2 linked regions of the Saccharobesus litoralis genome follow. The protein of the gene in region 2 binds, or shares a complex with, the protein of the main gene of each other region. Links are inferred from orthologs where the notes say so. Each region holds a gene or a part of one and is shown on either strand. Other genes may lie near its edges.

Region 1 (8,165 bases), 2.4 Mb from region 2 along the record:
CCGATTTGGTAAATTAGTTAAGTTATCATGGTAGGCTTTATGCTTAAGTAAATTTTGCTGTTCCCGTATTTCCGTTACATCGCGACAACACCAAACTCGGCCAAGGTACTTTTTAGTCTCATTGGCTATTTCAGGGATGCAGTAAAATTCAAAAATACGCTTATTTTTCGTCTTAAAAAAGCCATGCAGTTTTGAAAATTTGTCCATAAACATGGCATTAATATCATTGATAAATACATCAGGCTCTTCTAGTTTGCTTAAAGCTAATAAAAGAACCTGTTCACCATCTAGCTTAAATAGGTCTTCTCGTGTTTTATCAAAAAATTGGCAACCCGCAATATTGATATCCGTTATCTGCCCTTCTCGATTAAAACTAAACACAGCTTCGGGGCTAGCATCAACTAACGCTTGCTGACGCGCTAAAGTAGCGATAGTCTGTTCTTGATATAAGTGAGTCTGCTTTAGTTGATGCTTAAGCTGAGAATTTATTTCATTAAGTTCATCTGATACTAACTGCAAACTATGCTCAAGCATCGCCCTATCAGTATCACATTGCTCAAAAGCCTTTGATATTTCATCAAGTACTTGCGCCGTTTCCGGCGTTACTTTAATACCATTACCTTTTTTTCTTAGAATTCTGGACAGTAAGCGATGCATTTAAGACTCATAAATTAGCGTTATAGTCATGGTTTGATTGTGCAGGCGAGTGTGAGACGAATGATTATTCGGTGCTAATTCACCATACGAATAAAAGCCTAAGTAATTAAAACTTGGACCTAAAATATCATAAGCGACTTCCAGTTCCTCCTCAGTACGCTGATTTAAAACCAGTCGCCTGCCAACACAGCTCACCATAAATACTAATCCATTACACATATCATGGCTTATCGCTTTAGAGGCAGATTCAGCAGCAATTTCCGAAGCATCAATTAGTCGTTCAAAGTTTGCTTTCATTAATGTCGCGGTGCTACCTCTGGGAATATCACCAGCGAAAGTCATCGAACGCTTTTGCTTATCAACATCCAGAATTGTTCGAATAACAGGTTTACACTTTTGTTTTGCGTCATTGGTGTCTGACCTTGGGTATCTGACTAATAAAGGAAAACGTAAAGCGGCAGCGGGTAATTCATTAGCATGCTCACCTAAGTATTTTTCATATAATGCCAAAGCCGGTTTATCATCAAGCGTATAGAGTACATTTTTGTCAGACTCAGTAACGATCCTTTCAGGCCCAAACGGATCCCACCCTCCTTCACTACCAAATCCAACATGTAAATTGGCACCATAAAAACCACAAACCAAGACAACTCCTTCATAACATATGTCATTGTGCCAAACATAAGTTTGTTTAAAGTCAGTGCCATCGGCGGCTAAGCCCCCCGTACATATAACCTCAGTCGGTAATGCAATATTCAAACACCTTGCTAGCTCAGAGCCATTAACAACATGACCATCACTTAACACCATCACGTACTTCAAATCGTCATCTGGCAATGCACAAGCGAGTTTATCTGCTGCAGATGCTATGTCTTGCTCTGTAATAGATTCAGTAGCGATGCGTACTCTCGAGCTGTCAAGATTGACGACAGTAATAGCAAGTACGTCGTCTAAGATTTCCGTATTTTGGATTACCCCCGCAGTTGTACAACCAATAATTTCTGCGTTAGGAAATGCCTCTTTTAGTTGCCTTTTAACACCACAATACAAAGCAACACTACCAATAGCGAACACTAATCTAGCATCGAGATCGCATATTATGGGCTTATCCCATTCATCATTTTCAAAGCAGTACTGAGTGGTTTTCATAAGCAAATACTTGTTAAATAAGCTGTAAGAAGAGTATTGCAGGCACTATTTAAAAGTAGCAGATAAACTGGAAAAGTGTATAAGGAGAGATAGTTAATATTCTGCTTTTAGATGGAGAGGGAAATTAGTGAAATACAGTTAATGTTGATTAACTATCTACACACTATAGTTAAAACAACTTGTAATAATACTGCCTTTTCAAACAAGGATTGGCGATAGCATTTTTCATTTACTAATGTAGTTCTAATACCCTTTCCAACTAATTTTGATTAGTTGAAATCTTATTTGTAGAGATTTGCTTAAGGCGCTTACTTTTGAAACCTACTGAAAAGCAGGTACTTAGGATTTGTCAGGAGTGAAATACTGTACCAAGATAAAGAAACGATGTTTGGCAATATTACGTCTAAAAGCTAAGTCTTTAGCATCTCACCTATTATTGTCGAAATAAATTTCGACCTACATGGAAGTAGGGAATGCAGTTAAGCGTCAGGAACAGCGCACTGCGACCTACATGTAAGTTGGGAATGCAGTTAAGCGTCACGAGCAACGCATAGCGGCCGACATTAATTTAGTTTGTATTTCAACCTCGGTGCTTTCAACTGATCAATTTATTTTGAAAGTAGTACTAAATTGAATTGCTAGGGCTTGCTTTCAGTTTACTAACTTTAAAAACAAAAAACCGAGGCTAGCTCGGTTTTTTTAGATTATGCATTCAAACCCAAATTAATTAAACATCTAGGTTCGTTACCTCTAACGCATTGGTTTCAATAAACTCACGTCTTGGTTCAACTTGATCACCCATTAATGTCGCGAATAATTGATCCGCCGCAATAGCGTCTTCAATTGTCACTTGTAACATACGACGCGTTTCTGGGTCCATGGTAGTTTCCCACAGCTGGTCTGGATTCATCTCACCTAGACCTTTGTAGCGCTGTATGTAGATACCTTTACTCGACTCGGCAATAAGCCAATCATAACCTTCTGCAAAGTTATCAACGACTTTAATCTTTTCACCACGTTTAATATAAGCACCATCTTCCATCAATGAGCTAATCGTAGCACCAGCTTTAGTTACTGTTTTGTAATCAGCAGTATTAATAAAGTTGTGGTCAATGATATAAACATAGTCAACACCATGGGTACGAATATTAAATTGCGGTAGGTATTGTTGGCGCTCTATATCGAATTTAACTTCAGCAGCATATATTGATTCACTGCCTTCTTCTTTATTTAAATCGGCAAGTACTGAGTCAACCCAAGCTTGAATCGCGTCTTTATCTTTCAATTTATCATCAGTTAACATGTCAGCAAACTGAATGACATTAATCAGTGACGAGTTCCAATTACGAGCAAGTCTAGTTTTAATTTTGTTGGCCGTTTGATAATCGGTAACAATTGTTTCTAGCGCTTCGCCTGTGATTGCAGGCGCACTTTCGTTTACATGGAATGATGCATTTTCTAACGCCAAGTTAGTTAAGTAGCTTTCTAATGCATCTTCATCTTTAATGTATCTTTCTTGCTTACCTTTTTTAACCTTGTATAAAGGTGGTTGAGCAATAAAAATATGACCTCGTTCAACAATTTCAGGGAGTTGACGATAGAAGAAAGTAAGAAGTAATGTACGAATATGGGAACCATCGACATCAGCATCGGTCATGATAATGATTGAATGATAGCGAAGTTTTTCAATATCGTATTCATCTTTACCAATACCACAGCCTAATGCTGTAATTAGCGTACCAACTTCAGCAGAAGACAGCATCTTATCAAATCGAGCTTTTTCAACATTGAGGATCTTACCTTTCAGCGGCAAGATAGCCTGGTTTTTACGGTTACGACCTTGCTTAGCTGAACCACCCGCAGAATCACCCTCCACTATATAGAGTTCAGAGTGAGCTGGATCTTTTTCTTGGCAATCCGCTAGTTTACCTGGCAAACCTGCAATATCTAATGCACCTTTGCGGCGTGTCATTTCACGAGCCTTACGAGCCGCTTCACGCGCTCTTGCGGCATCCATGATTTTACTCACAACCGATTTAACATCACCTGGGTTTTCTAATAAAAACTCATTTAGCTTTTCTGCCATGGCTTGTTCAACAGCAGACTTAACTTCACTAGATACTAATTTATCTTTGGTTTGCGATGAGAATTTCGGATCAGGCACTTTAACTGAAATAACTGCAGTTAAACCTTCACGCGCATCATCACCTGTTGTTGAGACTTTTTGTTTTTTATTTAAGCCTTCTTTTTCAATAAAGCTATTTAGTGTACGCGTTAATGCCGCTCTAAAACCGGCTAAATGCGTACCGCCATCTCGCTGCGGAATATTGTTTGTGAAACAGAAAATATTTTCTTGGAAACCATCATTCCACTGCATAGATACTTCAACGCCAATACCATCTTCTTCACGTTGGCTAATAAAGCTAAACGCATTTGGATGTACAGGGGTTTTATTTTGATTTAGATATTCAACAAACGCTTTGATACCACCCTCATATTTAAAGTGGTCACGACGATCATCTCTTTCATCTTGTAGAATAATAGAAACACCAGAGTTTAAAAAGCTCAACTCTCTAAGTCGTTTAGCTAAAATGTCGTAGTGGAATTTTGTATCACTAAATGTTTCTTTTGAAGGCCAAAACTGTATTGTCGTACCGGTTTTTTCAGTATCACCAATCACAGCAAGAGGCGCATCAGGTTCACCATGAGTGTATGTTTGTTCGTGAATTTTACCTTCACGACGTATGGTAAGCGCCAGTTTAATTGAAAGAGCATTAACTACCGAGACACCAACGCCATGCAATCCACCTGAAACTTTGTAGGAGTTATCATCAAACTTACCGCCCGCATGTAAGACAGTCATAATAACTTCCGCGGCAGACACACCCTCTTCAGGGTGAATTGCTGTTGGTATACCACGACCATCGTCAGATACGCTAACAGAGCCATCAGAATGGATGGTTACAACAATGTCACGACAGTGTCCTGCTAAGGCTTCATCAATACTATTATCTACAACCTCAAAAACCATATGGTGTAGACCCGTGCCATCATCCGTATCACCAATGTACATACCCGGTCTTTTACGTACTGCATCAAGACCTTTTAGTACTTTAATCGATGACGAGTCATAAGTTTGTTCTGACATTTACTTACCTTTCATCTATTAACACTTGAGTTCCATGTTCCACGTGGAACACTTGGTATTCTCTATCTATTAATTGTTGTATTAGGGTTAAATCTTTTTTGATACTAGTAATAATGACTTGGCGTTCCAAATTAACTAAATACTTAATTAGTTTAGTTAAGGTGGTTTCATCAAGTTCAGCTACGACATCATCAATTAACCATATACATTTTTTGCTCGAGTTTTTTTCTATAAATTGACTCGCTGCTAATAGCATGCAAATCAACAATATTTTTTGTTCACCACGTGACAAGATGTTTTTAGCTGGCGTATCATCAATTTTAAATACCAGCTCATCTTTATGTACTCCATACTGAGTAGAGCCACGTTTAAGATCTAATTCAATACTTGAATTTAATATATCACCAATGTCCTCAGCTTCTTTCCAACCTCTTTTATATTCAACTTTTAGTTGACGTTGTGCGAGCAAGTTTTGTTGCCCTAACAATGAAAAAGTATCCAATAAAATTGGTGAAAATTGTTCTACGACATTGGCTCTGAGCTTAGATATTTGATTGTTAAGCTCAACTAATTTTGGTTGCCATGTTTGAGCAAGTCGTCTGTCACCAAATTTCAATGACTTATTTCTTTGCTCAATACTGCGATCATACTCTCGATATACTTGAGAAATAGTTTCATGTTCCACGTGAAACACTAACCAATCTAAAAATCGCCGTCTAACTAATGGGCCATCTTCAAGTAAGCTTGTACTAAGAGGTGAACAATTTACTATTGGAAAAAAACTAGATAACTCACTTTGCTTACGTACAGGTTTACCGTCTATACGTATTTCACTTTTACCATTTAGCGTTTTTCTAATACCAAACCGATTAACCAACTCATCGCAATGACCGCGTACTGATACGGTTAAATTATCTGTGCCTTTTTTAACTAAATCTTGAGTTTTATGGGTTCGAAAAGATCGACCAAAGCCAAGTAAATTAATGGCCTCGAGAATACTAGTTTTACCACTACCATTATTGCCAACAATAAGATTACAGCCCGGTTTTAGATCGAACTCCAATTTTTCAATATTTCTAATATTGCTTAAAACCAGCTTTTCTATGTACATAAACAAATAAGCCCCGGCGACTTGGCCAGGGCTTTATTTTACAATCTAAATTTATAGGCGCATCGGCATTACAACGTAAAGCGATGAGTCATCTAAGTTATCTTCAATTAACGCACTGCTGTTTGCATCGCCTAAGGTAATTTTGACTTCATTAGATTCAATCGCATTTAGGATATCAATCACATAAGCTACGTTAAAACCAATTTCTAACGAGTCACCTTGGTAATTAACGTCAACCACTTCTTCTGCAACTTCTTGCTCTGGGTTGTTAGCTGTAATGGTTAGTTCGCCACTGGCTAGGTTTAACCGAACCCCACGAAATTTTTCATTTGATAAAATGGCAGCTCGAGAAAAAGCTTGTTTTAAATAATCTTTTTCACCAATAACCGTTTTATCACCACCTTTAGGTAATACACGACGATAGTCAGGAAAACGGCCATCAACCAACTTACTAGTAAACGTAAAATTCTCGGTATTTAAGCGGATATGATTTGAGCCAACCGATACGTAGATGTTGTCCTCTGTATCTTCGATCAATCTGAGTATTTCCGTAACACCCTTACGAGGAACAATAACCTGACTTTCTTGTAATCGCTCGTTGGCGAGTTCATGCTGGGTTAAAGCTAAGCGGTGTCCATCAGTGGTAACACAACGGATCATGTTCTCTTGTGTTTCTAATGACATACCATTCAGGTAATAACGTACATCTTGCACAGCCATCGAAAACGATGTTTTCTCAATTAAGTTTTTAAGTACTTTTTGACTAACCGCAAAATTAATTTCACTTTGCCAATCTTCAAGATTAGGAAAGTCTTTTGCGGACAGTGTAGATAGTGAGTACTTACTTCTTCCACACTTAATGATTAATTTGGATTCGTCGAGCACAAATTCAATTAACGATTGCTCGCTTAAACCTTTACAGATATCAAACAGCTTTTTAGCCGGTACTGTAATCTGCCCATCTTCAGAAGCTTGTACCAACTCAACAGAAGCGACTAGCTCCACTTCTAAGTCGGTACCGGTAATGGATAAAACACCATCGCTAATATCGAGTAAAACATTGGACAAGATTGGCAGGGTATGACGACGTTCCACGGTTCCAGTTGCTAGTTGCAACGGTTTAAGGATGTCTTCACGGCTTATAGCAAATTTCATTTTTATTATATCCGTTGGTTACGACGATAACGTTCGAATTAAGTTAAGGTAGTCTTCTTTAATATCGAGGTTTTCTTCTCGAAGCTCTTTAATTTTTCGGCATGCATGCAAAACAGTTGTATGGTCTCTACCACCAAATGCATCGCCAATCTCGGGCAAACTATGACTGGTTAACTCTTTAGCTAAAGCCATAGCTACTTGCCTTGGTCGAGCAACACTCCTGCTACGACGCTTAGACAAAATATCAGCAACCTTAATTTTATAGTATTCGGCTACTGTGCGCTGAATGTTGTCTATTGTAACGAGTTTTTCCTGTAATGCGAGTAGGTCTCGTAACGCTTCCTTAACAAATTCTATTGTAATGGGTTTTCCGGTAAAATTAGCATGCGCAACAACGCGATTTAGTGCCCCTTCAAGTTCACGCACATGTGACCTTAAACGCTTAGCAATAAAGAATGCAACTTCATGCGGCAAGTTAACTTTGGCTTCTTGCGCTTTTTTCATCAATATTGCGACGCGCGTTTCTAATTCTGGCGGTTCAATCGCTATGGTTAATCCCCAGCCAAAACGCGATTTCAATCTGTCTTCTACCCCTTCAATTTCTTTCGGGTAGCGATCACTTGTCATGATGATTTGCTGGTTCCCTTCCAATAACGCATTAAATGTATGGAAGAACTCTTCTTGCGAACGCTCTTTTTTGGCAAAAAACTGAATGTCATCAATAAGCAAAGCATTGACTGAGCGATAGTGCTTTTTGAAACTTTCAATCGCATTATTTTGTAAGGCCTTTACCATATCTTGCACAAAACGTTCCGAGTGCATATAAATAACTTTAGCATCGGGATTACGATTTAAAATTTCATTACCAACCGCATGAAGAAGATGAGTTTTACCTAAACCAACCCCACCGTATAAAAACAAAGGGTTATACGAAACACCTGGGTT
Region 2 (13,067 bases):
GTGCAAACTCAGCCACCAGCCCACTCATAACTTGATTAAAAAACTCTAAAGGCAACAAAATGTTAAGTTGCCCGACCGGCTCATTAACTAAATGGCCAATTTGTTCTTCAACATTATTTAAAGCATCTATATGAGGTTTACTCGCCTGAAAAAGTAACTCGCCACTCTCAGTTAATTTCTGGCTACGAGTCGTCCTGATCAACAAGGTTGATCCTATCGTATTCTCTAATTGAACAAGTCGTCTACTAACTTTAGACTTTGGTATATTGAGTTTTTCAGCCGCTTTAGTTAGTGAACCGGCTTCAACTAAAGTGACGAAAAACAGAAGATCATCTAAACTTGATTGCATTTCAATTGTTGCATATATAGAACAATAATTCCTATTAAACCTATCTAATCAAATAAAAGCAAGCGCGATACACTAGCTCCAACTTTTAAATCAAAGCAAATGAATAGAGGAATTCGTAATGAGTGAAGTGACAAAGATATCAGGTCAAGATTTCGAGCAAGAAGTGACTAATCACAATGGCGTTGTTCTTGTAGACTTTTACGCAGATTGGTGTGGTCCTTGTAAAATGATTGCTCCAGTTTTAGAACAATTATCTAAAAGCCGAGACAATGTAAAAATAGTCAAAGTGGATGCAGATGAAGCCCCTGAATTAATGGCTGAGCAAGGTATTCGAGGTATCCCAACGCTTTTACTTTTTAATCAAGGAGAAAAAGTTGGCACAAAAGTAGGCGCAGCCCCCTTAGCACAGCTAGAAGCGTTTGTAGACCAAGTTTAATACTTGGTCTCTTTTAAATTATACATGCAAGCATAAAGCGAGATACTTACAGCATAAATGCTCGCCCACCTCGGTATTGTTTTAGCCAGAACGCAAAAAGCCCTTAGCTAACGCTAAGGGCTTCTTTTCGAATAAGAGCCTGACAGTGTGCTACTCTCACATGGGACCTCCCACACTACCATCGCCGCAATTGCGTTTCACTTCTGAGTTCGAGATGGAGTCAGGTGGTTCCGCAATGCTATCGCCGTCAGGCATAAACTGTTATGTATTCAACTCTTGAGTTAAATACCAATTAGGCTCGTAATAAGTTCGTTATATTTTCTAGTGAATCTAGTCAATTCATTTTTTAATAGTTCGTGTTATTCAGTGTCATCTCACACAAAGCCACTTCGGCGTTGTATGGTTAAGCCTCACGGGCAATTAGTACAGGTTAGCTCAAAGCCTCACAACTCTTACACACCCTGCCTATCAACGTTGTAGTCTCCAACAACCCTTTAGGGACTTAAAGTCCAGTGAGAACTCATCTCGAGGCTCGCTTCCCGCTTAGATGCTTTCAGCGGTTATCGATTCCGAACATAGCTACCCGGCAGTGCACTTGGCAATACAACCGGAACACCAGAGGTTCGTCCACTCCGGTCCTCTCGTACTAGGAGCAGCCCCTCTCAATTCTCAAACGCCCACGGCAGATAGGGACCGAACTGTCTCACGACGTTCTAAACCCAGCTCGCGTACCACTTTAAATGGCGAACAGCCATACCCTTGGGACCGACTTCAGCCCCAGGATGTGATGAGCCGACATCGAGGTGCCAAACACCGCCGTCGATATGAACTCTTGGGCGGTATCAGCCTGTTATCCCCGGAGTACCTTTTATCCGTTGAGCGATGGCCCTTCCATTCAGAACCACCGGATCACTATGACCTGCTTTCGCACCTGCTCGACGTGTCTGTCTCGCAGTTAAGCTGACTTCTGCCATTGCACTAACCGTACGATGTCCGACCGTACTTAGTCAACCTTCGTGCTCCTCCGTTACTATTTGGGAGGAGACCGCCCCAGTCAAACTACCCACCAGGCAGTGTCCCTATTCCCGATTCAGGGAACGAGGTTAGAACATCAAACATACAAGGGTGGTATTTCAAGGATGGCTCCACAATATCTGGCGACACTGCTTCAAAGCCTCCCACCTATCCTACACATGTAGGCTCAATGTTCACTGCCAAGCTGTAGTAAAGGTTCACGGGGTCTTTCCGTCTAGCCGCGGGTACACAGCATCTTCACTGCGATTTCAATTTCACTGAGTCTCGGGTGGAGACAGCGTGGCCATGATTACACCATTCGTGCAGGTCGGAACTTACCCGACAAGGAATTTCGCTACCTTAGGACCGTTATAGTTACGGCCGCCGTTTACCGGGGCTTCGATCAAGAGCTTCTCCGAAGATAACCCCATCAATTAACCTTCCGGCACCGGGCAGGTGTCACACCGTATACGTCATCTTGCGATTTTGCACAGTGCTGTGTTTTTAATAAACAGTTCCAGCCACCTGGTCACTGCGACTGTCGTTCGCTTACACCGCAAGGGCTTAACAAACAACAGCGTACCTTCTCCCGAAGTTACGGTACTATTTTGCCTAGTTCCTTCACCCGAGTTCTCTCAAGCGCCTTAGTATTCTCTACCTGACCACCTGTGTCGGTTTGGAGTACGGTTCGAATATATCTGAAGCTTAGCGGATTTTCCTGGAAGCATGGCATCATTCACTTCAACTCCGTAGAGTCTCGTCTCGTATCTCAGCCTTAGAAAACCGGATTTGCCTAGTTTTCCAGCCTACATACTTTCACGTGGACTACCAACGCCACGATGAATTAGCCTTCTCCGTCCCCACATCGCAATATATTCAAGCACGGGAATATTAACCCGTTTCCCATCGACTACGCCATTCGGCCTCGCCTTAGGGGCCGGCTTACCCTACCCTGATTAGCATGGGATAGGAAACCTTGGTCTTTCGGCGTGGAGGTTTTTCACCCCCATTATCGTTACTCATGTCAGCATTCGCACTTCTGATACCTCCAGCAAGCTTTACAACTCACCTTCAACAGCTTACAGAACGCTCCCCTACCCCACATGCAAAGCATGTAGCCGCAGCTTCGGTGCATAGTTTAGCCCCGTTACATCTTCCGCGCAGACCGACTCGACCAGTGAGCTATTACGCTTTCTTTAAAGGGTGGCTGCTTCTAAGCCAACCTCCTGGCTGTCTATGCCTTTCCACATCGTTTCCCACTTAACTATGACTTTGGGACCTTAGCTGGCGGTCTGGGTTGTTGCCCTCTTCACGGCGGACGTTAGCACCCGTCGTGTGTCTCCCGGATAGTACTCATTGGTATTCGGAGTTTGCAAAGGGTTGGTAAGTCGGGATGACCCCCTAGCCTTAACAGTGCTCTACCCCCAATGGTATTCGTCCGAGGCTCTACCTAAATAGATTTCGGGGAGAACCAGCTATCTCCCGGCTTGATTAGCCTTTCACTCCGACCCACAGGTCATCCCCTAACTTTTCAACGTTAGTGGGTTCGGTCCTCCAGTTGATGTTACTCAACCTTCAACCTGCCCATGGGTAGATCGCCGGGTTTCGGGTCTATACCCAGCAACTCAACGCGCAGTTAACACTCGCTTTCGCTACGGCTCCCCTAAACGGTTAACCTTGCTACTGAATATAAGTCGCTGACCCATTATACAAAAGGTACGCAGTCACAACACGAAGTTGCTCCCACTGCTTGTACGTACACGGTTTCAGGTTCTATTTCACTCCCCTCACAGGGGTTCTTTTCGCCTTTCCCTCACGGTACTGGTTCACTATCGGTCAGTTAGGAGTATTTAGCCTTGGAGGATGGTCCCCCCATCTTCAGTCAAGATATCACGTGTCCCGACCTACTTAATATGGACATTACACTTTTTCGCATACAGGACTATCACCTACTATGGTCAAACTTTCCAGAATGTTCTGCTGAAGTGTAATATCTCGGCTGAACCCCGTTCGCTCGCCGCTACTAAGGGTATCTCAATTGATTTCTTTTCCTCCGGGTACTTAGATGTTTCAGTTCTCCGGGTTCGCCTCTTACACCTATGTATTCAGTGCAAGATACTCCTAAGAGTGGGTTGCCCCATTCGGAAATCCTGGACTCAACGCGTTTTATCAACTCGTCCAGGCTTATCGCAGATTAACACGTCCTTCATCGCCTCTAACTGCCAAGGCATCCACCGTGTACGCTTAGTCACTTAACCATACAACCCGAAATAACCTTTCGATTATTCAAATCGTATAAATCAAAATGACACTTTCACGCGCCTATTAAATTTTGAATACTAAATTCACTATATGGATGAACTTATTACTTTTGCCTAATTGTTAAAGAACATTTGGTTGCCTACAAGGATGTAGGTATATCGAATTCGTCAGGAACGAAATTCGATGAGAAACCAAACTGATTAACTCAATTTAGATGAGTCAATGATTTGGTCTCTAACCACTTTGGTAACTGCTTATCTGTGTGAACACTCAGTAAATTTCAAGTCTTAGGTAAGGAGGTGATCCAGCCCCAGGTTCCCCTAGGGCTACCTTGTTACGACTTCACCCCAGTCATGAACCACACCGTGGTGAACGCCCATTATTAAGCTATCCACTTCTGGTGCAGCCCACTCCCATGGTGTGACGGGCGGTGTGTACAAGGCCCGGGAACGTATTCACCGCAGCATTCTGATCTGCGATTACTAGCGATTCCGACTTCATGGGGTCGAGTTGCAGACCCCAATCCGGACTACGAACGGCTTTAAGGGATTCGCTAACCATCGCTGGCTCGCCGCCCTCTGTACCGTCCATTGTAGCACGTGTGTAGCCCATCCCGTAAGGGCCATGATGACTTGACGTCGTCCCCACCTTCCTCCGGTTTGTCACCGGCAGTCTCCTTAGAGTTCCCGACCTAATCGCTGGCAACTAAGGATAAGGGTTGCGCTCGTTGCGGGACTTAACCCAACATTTCACAACACGAGCTGACGACAGCCATGCAGCACCTGTCTCTACGCTCCCGAAGGCACAAAAGCATCTCTGCTAATTTCGTAGGATGTCAAGGGATGGTAAGGTTCTTCGCGTTGCATCGAATTAAACCACATGCTCCACCGCTTGTGCGGGCCCCCGTCAATTCATTTGAGTTTTAATCTTGCGACCGTACTCCCCAGGCGGTCTACTTAGTGCGTTAGCTGCGCCACTCACGTTTCAAGAACACAAACAGCTAGTAGACATCGTTTACGGCGTGGACTACCAGGGTATCTAATCCTGTTCGCTACCCACGCTTTCGAACCTCAGCGTCAGTCACTGTCCAGGGGGCCGCCTTCGCCACTGGTATTCCTTCAGATCTCTACGCATTTCACCGCTACACCTGAAATTCTACCCCCCTCTACAGGACTCTAGCCAGACAGTTTTGAATGCACGGCCGAGGTTAAGCCCCGGTTTTTCACATCCAACTTATCTAGCCGCCTACGCTCGCTTTACGCCCAGTAATTCCGATTAACGCTCGCACCCTCCGTATTACCGCGGCTGCTGGCACGGAGTTAGCCGGTGCTTCTTCTGTTGCTAACGTCACATCATACGGGTATTAACCGCACAACTTTCCTCACAACTGAAAGTGCTTTACAACCCTAAGGCCTTCTTCACACACGCGGCATGGCTGCATCAGGGTTTCCCCCATTGTGCAATATTCCCCACTGCTGCCTCCCGTAGGAGTCTGGACCGTGTCTCAGTTCCAGTGTGGCTGATCATCCTCTCAGACCAGCTAGGGATCGTCGCCTTGGTGAGCCATTACCTCACCAACAAGCTAATCCCACTTGGGTTGATCCAAAGGCGAAAGCCGAAGCCTCCTTTAATCCGAAGATACTATGCAGTATTAGCCATCGTTTCCAATGGTTATCCTCCACCTTAGGGCACATCCCCAAGCATTACTCACCCGTCCGCCGCTCGTCATCTTCTAGCAAGCTAGAAATGTTACCGCTCGACTTGCATGTGTTAGGCCTGCCGCCAGCGTTCAATCTGAGCCATGATCAAACTCTTCAAAAAAGTAAATCTGGGTCTCAATGAATTCTGATTTTTACTCAACAACCAAAGTCGTTGAAGCAAGTTTAAGACTGTATAAGTCACTCATTCTTCATCAAGTAATTTTTTATACCTGAATATTTACGAGTGCCCACACAGATAAGTAAGCTACCAAATTGTTAAAGAACTTGCCGAAACCTTTGCGAATAAACCGATTTGTTTCGACTGCTTTGTGAGGCATTCCTCTCAAAGCGGGACGCGAATAATACACCCTTATTTTTCAAAGTCAACTTTAATTTTCAAACATTTAAAATTAATTTTAACCTTGTCGATTTGGTTTCAACTCTTGTTGAGGCCGCCTCGTTTGTGGTGGCGCATTATAGGGAGGAATTAGATTCGGTCAACTAAAAAATGAAGTTTTTATGAAAAAAATAGCCCTGACATTGCAGGGCTTATTTATTGAGTGATTATTGTCTTAAAAACAACCAAATAAATGATTATGTCACTTAAACGCAATCCTCGTTAACCTTAAAAAGCCTATTGCCTGACTAATCTTGAATCTCAAATTGAAAGTTCATGAAAATTTACTTAGCGAATTAGAACTTAAATAAGCTAGCATCATTGATATTTTTAAACTTCCAACGTGGATCTTGCTGTTTATCAACCAAAAGTGCACGCACACCTTCTTGAAAGTCACCGTAAGCACATAATTTAAAAGCCACATTTAAATCAAACTCATAGTGAGATTCGTCATTAGCAAAAGTTTGATTAAACTGGCGGAATATCGTCAACAAACTTAACGGAGATCCATAAGCAAGATTATTTTGCAGTACTTTCCATTCAGAACTTTGTCGTTTATTGGCTTCTGCTTTATCGCTTAACAACTTAGTTAGCTTGGTAATTAAACAAGCAAACTCATGTTCTTTAGATGTATTCAGGATATCTTGAACAAATTGATTAAGATCGCGGTTATGCCAAAACTCACTACTTTGCTCATCAATAAAACAATGGTTATTTGAACTATAGCTTTTTAAATGCTGGTTTAGTTGTCGATGAATATTTGCCAGATCATAAGTATTAGCCAATAGCTCTTGAATAAAGCGATTTTTACTTGTAGCTGGCAAGCAATAATCTACCAAGCCGAGTTCAACAGCCATATTTGCTTTTACTGACAAAGCACCAATCGCCATTAATACACCAAGATTGTTGTTTGTTTTTAATAAGAATCGACTTGCAAATACATCCGGAAAAAAGCCGATTAACGTTTCAGGCATCGCCAATTTAGTATCATTCAAAATAACTTTATGGCTGGAATGACACAACAAGCCCATTCCTCCGCCCATCGTAATACCATTTGCAATACAGATGATGGGCTTAGGGTAGTTTTTCATTTCTAACATCAGTCTGTATTCATTGCTAAAAAACTGCTTAACAGTGGAACATACCTGTTGTTTATTTTTAATTTGCGCCAAATAAAGCGATTTAACATCACCTCCAGAACAAAATGCTTTACAAAAATCAGAATGTAATAAAATACCAATGCACTTTTCGATTGGCTGATGTTCCAGCAATAAATTACGTAATGCCAAAACCATTTGTGTATCTTGAGCATTCAGCTTATCTGGCGCGTTAAGTTTTATTTCAAGAAAGTAATATTGATTTTGGATTGGGTTTTGTAGAAATCGGATGCTGCTTTGAATGAAGGGCAAATTGTAAATCCAGCTAAGTTGAATTTGCTACTTTATAAAATTAGCTGATAAAAATAAAAAGGCCTAATCAACGGATTAGGCCTCAAACTATTTAAAATGAAATTAAGAGTTTAGTCTGCTAATTCAGCTTCATCACTACTTACATCATTATCGATCAATAATTCATCTACACGTTGCAACCCTCTTGGTAATTTATTACCACGACGGCCTCGCTCACCTTTATAGTGCTCCCAATCTTTCGGTTTAAGCGTCATCTGACGTTTGCCAGCAACTAACACAATAGCTTGGTCTTCACTAATCACACCAATATGCTTAACAAACTCTTCTCGATTACGCGCGCGTTCTGCACTAATGCTAATGATCTTATTACCTTTACCTTTTGCTAAGGTAGGAAGGTCTTTTATTGGAAAGATCAACATACGTCCTTCATTAGACACCGCCACCACAAATTGCGAGTCATCACTTAACAACTGAATTGGTGGGATCACTTTAGCATTTGTAGGTAAAGTTAATAACGCTTTACCGGCTTTGTTCTTACTGATCAGATTTTCAAATTCAGTGACAAAACCATAGCCCGCATCAGAAACCATCAAATATTTATCCTGACTGGCAGAAAGTACAACATGCTCAATTCTTTCTCCCGCTGCAATATTGAACCGACCACTTAACGGTTCACCCTGACTTCTGGCTGATGGCAAGGTATGAGTGTCAGTAGAAAATGCTCGACCTGATGAATCAATAAATACCGAAGGTTGATTAGAACGACCTTTTGCTGAAGCAAGATAACTATCTCCGGCTTTGTAGCTTAAACCTTGAACATCGACATCATGGCCTTTAGCACAACGTCCCCAGCCTTTATCAGAAACCACAACAGTAACGGCTTCTGTGGGAACGAGATCTTTTTCGCTTAATGCTTTGGCTTCGCCACGTTCAATAATTGGCGAACGTCTATCATCGCCATATTTTTTGGCATCTGCGGTGATCTCTTTTTTAATCAGTTTGCGTAACTCGGTATCTGAACCTAGAATTTTTTCCAGCTCTTGACGCTCTGCTTCTAATTCATCTTGCTCACCACGAATTTTCATTTCTTCAAGTTTAGCAAGATGACGTAATTTTAATTCGAGGATCGCTTCAGCTTGTTTATCTGTGATCTGGAAGCGTTCCATTAAAACAGGTTTAGGCTCATCCTCGGTACGAATAATATGGATTACTTCATCAATATTTAAGAAAGCAATTAATAAACCGTCTAAGATATGTAAGCGAGCCAAGACTTTGTCGAGGCGATATTGCAAACGACGAGTTACCGTTGCACGACGATATTCCAACCATTCGTTAAGAATAGTAGTTAGCCCTTTAACCTGTGGTCGACCATCTAAGCCGATCATATTCAGATTCACTCGATAATTTTTTTCGAGATCTGTGGTCGCGAACAAGTGTTGCATAAGCTGTTCAGTATCAACGCGATTAGACCGAGGCACAACCACCAAGCGAATAGGGTTTTCATGATCAGATTCGTCGCGTAAATCCGATACCATAGGTAATTTTTTAGCCTGCATTTGTGCAGCGATCTGCTCTAAAATTTTGCTGCCTGCAGCCTGATGAGGTAAGGCAGTTATAACAATTTCGCCTTGCTCAACCTCATATACGGCGCGCATTTTGATAGAACCACGACCGGACTCGTATATTTTACGAATATCTTTGCTAGGCGTGATAATTTCAGCCTCTGTCGGATAATCCGGCCCCGGCACAAAATTCATAATTTTCTCGATCCCTGCATTGGGGTGATCAAGCAAATATTTAGCTGCGTCCGCTGTTTCACGAACATTATGTGGCGGAATATCCGTCGCCATACCTACCGCAATACCAGTAACACCATTTAACAAGATATGCGGTAAACGCGCTGGTAAATTAACCGGTTCTTTCATAGTGCCATCAAAGTTTGGCCCCCAATCAACCGTACCTTGGCCTAACTCACCTAACAAGACATCGGCAAATTTCGATAACTTAGCTTCGGTATAACGCATGGCTGCGAAGGACTTAGGATCATCCGGTGCACCCCAGTTACCTTGCCCATCAACTAACGGATAGCGATAGGAAAATGGCTGTGCCATTAATACCATGGCTTCATAACAGGCAGAGTCACCATGTGGATGGAATTTACCTAGCACATCACCAACAGTACGCGCAGATTTTTTATATTTTGCCGCGGCTGACAAGCCAAGTTCCGACATGGCATAAATGATACGACGTTGCACCGGCTTAAGCCCATCGGCTATATGCGGTAAAGCCCTATCCATAATGACGTACATTGAGTAATTGAGGTAAGCGTCTTCGGTAAATTTACGAAGTGGTAATTGCTCAACATTGGTCAAGTTTATATCGAGAGTATCAGACATATTATTGGAGTTACTTGCTGTTTATTTTGTTAGCTATCGAATTACTTTGGCTTAACATTTATCAATATAGTCTTCTCGCTCAGGTCTTATGGTTCATTGTCGGCGCTTACTCTCGACTTTGGCTCCTACGTCGTTCTACTACCTAAATCCATTTAGGCGGCCCCAATCACATAGTAGAGCATATGCTCATGGGGTCTCGAAGCTTGCCTACATGGATGTAGGTAAGGAGCGAGAGCAAGGATGCGGTAGCTTTGACGGCTTCCCCTAAAACCTGATCGCTTTGACTATACAAAGCCTCTTTTAGCGATAACGGATTAAAGCAAGATTAGATTTGAATGTGAAGCGCTAATAGTCGGTTTCCTAAAATTTGCACGCAAATAATAAAAACAACCCGATCTCAAGTCTCTTCCGAAACAACCACAAAGTTTTCGCCTTGCCTTTCGACAACATAACTCATGGCGTTCTGGCAAAACACACCTATACGCCAGCCATGGAACGGACAAACCAAGTTTCCATCATTTTCTATCGGCACATTAGTCAGATCGAGCCCTTGATGCGGACAATAAGCAGAAATTAAACGGTAAGACTCATCTCGTTTAAATATTAATACTTTATAAGCTTGATCTTGCCCCGATAGTTGCGCCATGCCAGACCAAGAATCATCCAACTGATTTAACTTAACATTTGTCACTGCAATCGGAAAATTCATTGGCTTGTTTCCCGTTTCTGACAACCGAACTGCGCAATGCCCGCCTCGTAGCGCTTAACATACTTTAGCGCGTCTTTTTTACGTGACTCTGTAGTCGCCAAAACATAATTGCGCTTTGCCCCTTCATACATATCAATGAGAAAACTGCAGTCTTCATCACTGACTCTTTGTTTGGTTGGCTGTTCTTGTGGCGCTTGCTTAGCTGCTACTTCACGTTCCTTTTTGGCATTAGGAGGTAAACGAATATCAATCGCCTTGGCATCAGGTTGAGATGGCTGTTGCGAAAAATGAACCTGGCCTTTTTCATCTACCCATTTGTAAATTGTCACTTTATTTTGTGCAATTGCATGGCTAGCAATAAACATTAGACAAAACAAAGATAATCCGCGTAAATTAAACATGGCTTGGCACAAAACGAAATCATTATTTAAATATAGCGGTTAATTTTTAAGCTGCCTTATCAGCGCGTCTGTTTTAAACATTATTTAACAGCAATAGAACCCACATCGCTTTTTTTCTAAAATTCGAATTTAAGCTGTACTTGTGGCTTTTTTTCTGTCAAACCAACACTCAGCCCAACTAAACGAATACCACGCTGGTTTTGCCTTAACAACGCACCTTGCAAAAGAGACACGAACAAACTGTCATCAATCTGTTGTGATGATTTTTCAATGGTTGTCGATTTAAAATCAGAAAACTTAAGCTTAACCACTTGCTTGGCAATGGCAGACGTTACATCACGCTTGGCATTTCTCGCTACACGCGTTTTCAGTTCAGGTAATAACTTTTTCATTACCGCTAAAGCATCATCAAATGTATGAATATCGTGGCTTAACGTAAACTCGACCCCGACTGATTTGCGGTTACGCTCCAAACTCAGATTACGATTGTCGATACCATGGCTTTTATCAATCAGGCTTTGAGCAAACTTACCATATTGTTGAAACAACAAATCGCGCGGGTAAGCACGAACATCTGCTGTGGTATTTAACCCGATAGCAGCGAGTTTTTCTGCTGTGACCTTGCCAACACCAGGAATTTTTCTAAGCGGTAGCTCAGCCACAAACTCTGCAACCTGATCAGGAGTCACAACACAAATACCATTGGGTTTATTCTCATCGCTGGCGATTTTGGCAATAAATTTATTGGGCGCGACACCCGCAGATGCCGTTAATCCCGTTGTTTCAAAAATTTCGCTGCGGATCGCTTCTGCGATTAAAGTTGCTGAGCCATGATGGAGCTGACAATGGGTAACATCTAAATACGCTTCGTCTAAAGACAAGGGTTCGATTAGCTGGGTGTATTGACTAAATATCTGCCGGATCTGCTGCGAGATCTGCTTATACAAGGCCATATTACCAGGTACAACAACCAAATCAGGACAAAGTTTATAAGCTTGAGCTGTCGGCATGGCTGAACGTACACCGTATTTACGCGCTAGATAATTACAGGTGGATAATACGCCGCGCCTTTCTTTAGCGCCTCCGACAGCAAGAGGAACATGACGATATGCTGGGTTTTCGCGCATTTCAACAGCCGCGTAAAAACAATCCATGTCTACATGAATTATCTTTTTGGGACTATGCTTTAATTCCGCTGAAGTTGAGTTATATTCCCCTGATTCGCTCTTCATAATGCTAAGGTGGAAAAGTCGTAACTGTGTTAAATTTTACACGAGTTAAATTTCGCGTCCACAAAAATACTGTATAAACACTGTATGAATTATCTTGCCCATATCCATATTGCCGACTATAGCCAGACATCAATTGTCGGAAATCTACTGGGTGATTTTATGAAGGGTGCAAACAAAGACAACTTTAATCAAGCATTACACCAAGGTATCGCACTGCATCAATCGGTTGACTCCTTTACCGATTGCCATTATAGCGTACTGGCATTAAAACCTTTGTTTGCACAATACCGCCGCTTTGCTGGTATCGTTATCGACATACTATTTGATCACATTCTGGCAAAGCATTTTACCCAATATCATTCACTAACCTTGGCCGAATTTGCCAGCCGAACCTATCAACAATTAGAAAAAGAAAAGCAATTACTCACGCACGCCAACATTAGATTGCCAGAGCGCTTTAATGTGAGTAGTCAAAAAATGATAGAAATGGATTGGTTAACAAGTTACGCACGAGCATCTAGCTGCCAACAAGCCCTTAAACGGACCGGACAAAGGTTAAAGCGGCCTGTTGATTTGAGTTTGTGTTGGCCATTATTTGCAACACATCGCGAGGCATTTGAACAAGCGTTTCATCATTTTTACCCAGAATTGCTGTTACACGTCACAAGGTTAGGTAAAACATTTAACGCAGAAGAGTAGCTCATAAAGCTAAATACCACTCAGTAGTTAAATCGAGTGGTATTGATCAGTAGTCGTTAGCTT

What was found.
Region 1: the proteins of dinB (region 2) and dnaN are in contact, whole or in part, in a solved structure (PDB 1OK7), measured with the Escherichia coli proteins. The link is inferred for Saccharobesus litoralis from one-to-one orthologs.

What each region holds. Positions count from the first base shown.
Region 1 is NZ_CP026604.1:2,320,473-2,328,637, forward strand. The notes cover bases 5,169-8,165. They hold dnaN (DNA polymerase III subunit beta), read right to left. Parts: upstream 7,221-8,165; coding sequence 6,117-7,220; downstream 5,169-6,116. Other genes in these bases: recF (DNA replication/repair protein RecF), read right to left, coding at 5,169-6,065; dnaA (chromosomal replication initiator protein DnaA), read right to left, coding at 7,239-8,165. In the rest of the region: C2869_RS08005 (sensor domain-containing protein), read right to left, coding at 1-657; C2869_RS08010 (FIST signal transduction protein), read right to left, coding at 658-1,806; gyrB (DNA topoisomerase (ATP-hydrolyzing) subunit B), read right to left, coding at 2,534-4,954; more of recF, read right to left, coding at 4,959-5,168. UniProt on the Escherichia coli protein: Confers DNA tethering and processivity to DNA polymerases and other proteins. Acts as a clamp, forming a ring around DNA (a reaction catalyzed by the clamp-loading complex) which diffuses in an ATP-independent manner freely and bidirectionally along dsDNA.
Region 2 is NZ_CP026604.1:4,741,775-4,754,841, forward strand. The notes cover bases 10,248-13,067. They hold dinB (DNA polymerase IV), read right to left. Parts: upstream 12,306-13,067; coding sequence 11,190-12,305; downstream 10,248-11,189. Other genes in these bases: C2869_RS17830 (Rieske (2Fe-2S) protein), read right to left, coding at 10,361-10,672; C2869_RS17835 (DUF4124 domain-containing protein), read right to left, coding at 10,669-11,073; C2869_RS17845 (acyl carrier protein phosphodiesterase), read left to right, coding at 12,390-13,004; C2869_RS17850 (aldose epimerase family protein), read right to left, coding at 13,066-13,067. In the rest of the region: C2869_RS17795 (LysR family transcriptional regulator), read right to left, coding at 1-349; trxA (thioredoxin), read left to right, coding at 468-785; C2869_RS17820 (enoyl-CoA hydratase/isomerase family protein), read right to left, coding at 6,455-7,567; parC (DNA topoisomerase IV subunit A), read right to left, coding at 7,678-9,963. UniProt on the Escherichia coli protein: Poorly processive, error-prone DNA polymerase involved in translesion repair and untargeted mutagenesis. Copies undamaged DNA at stalled replication forks, which arise in vivo from mismatched or misaligned primer ends.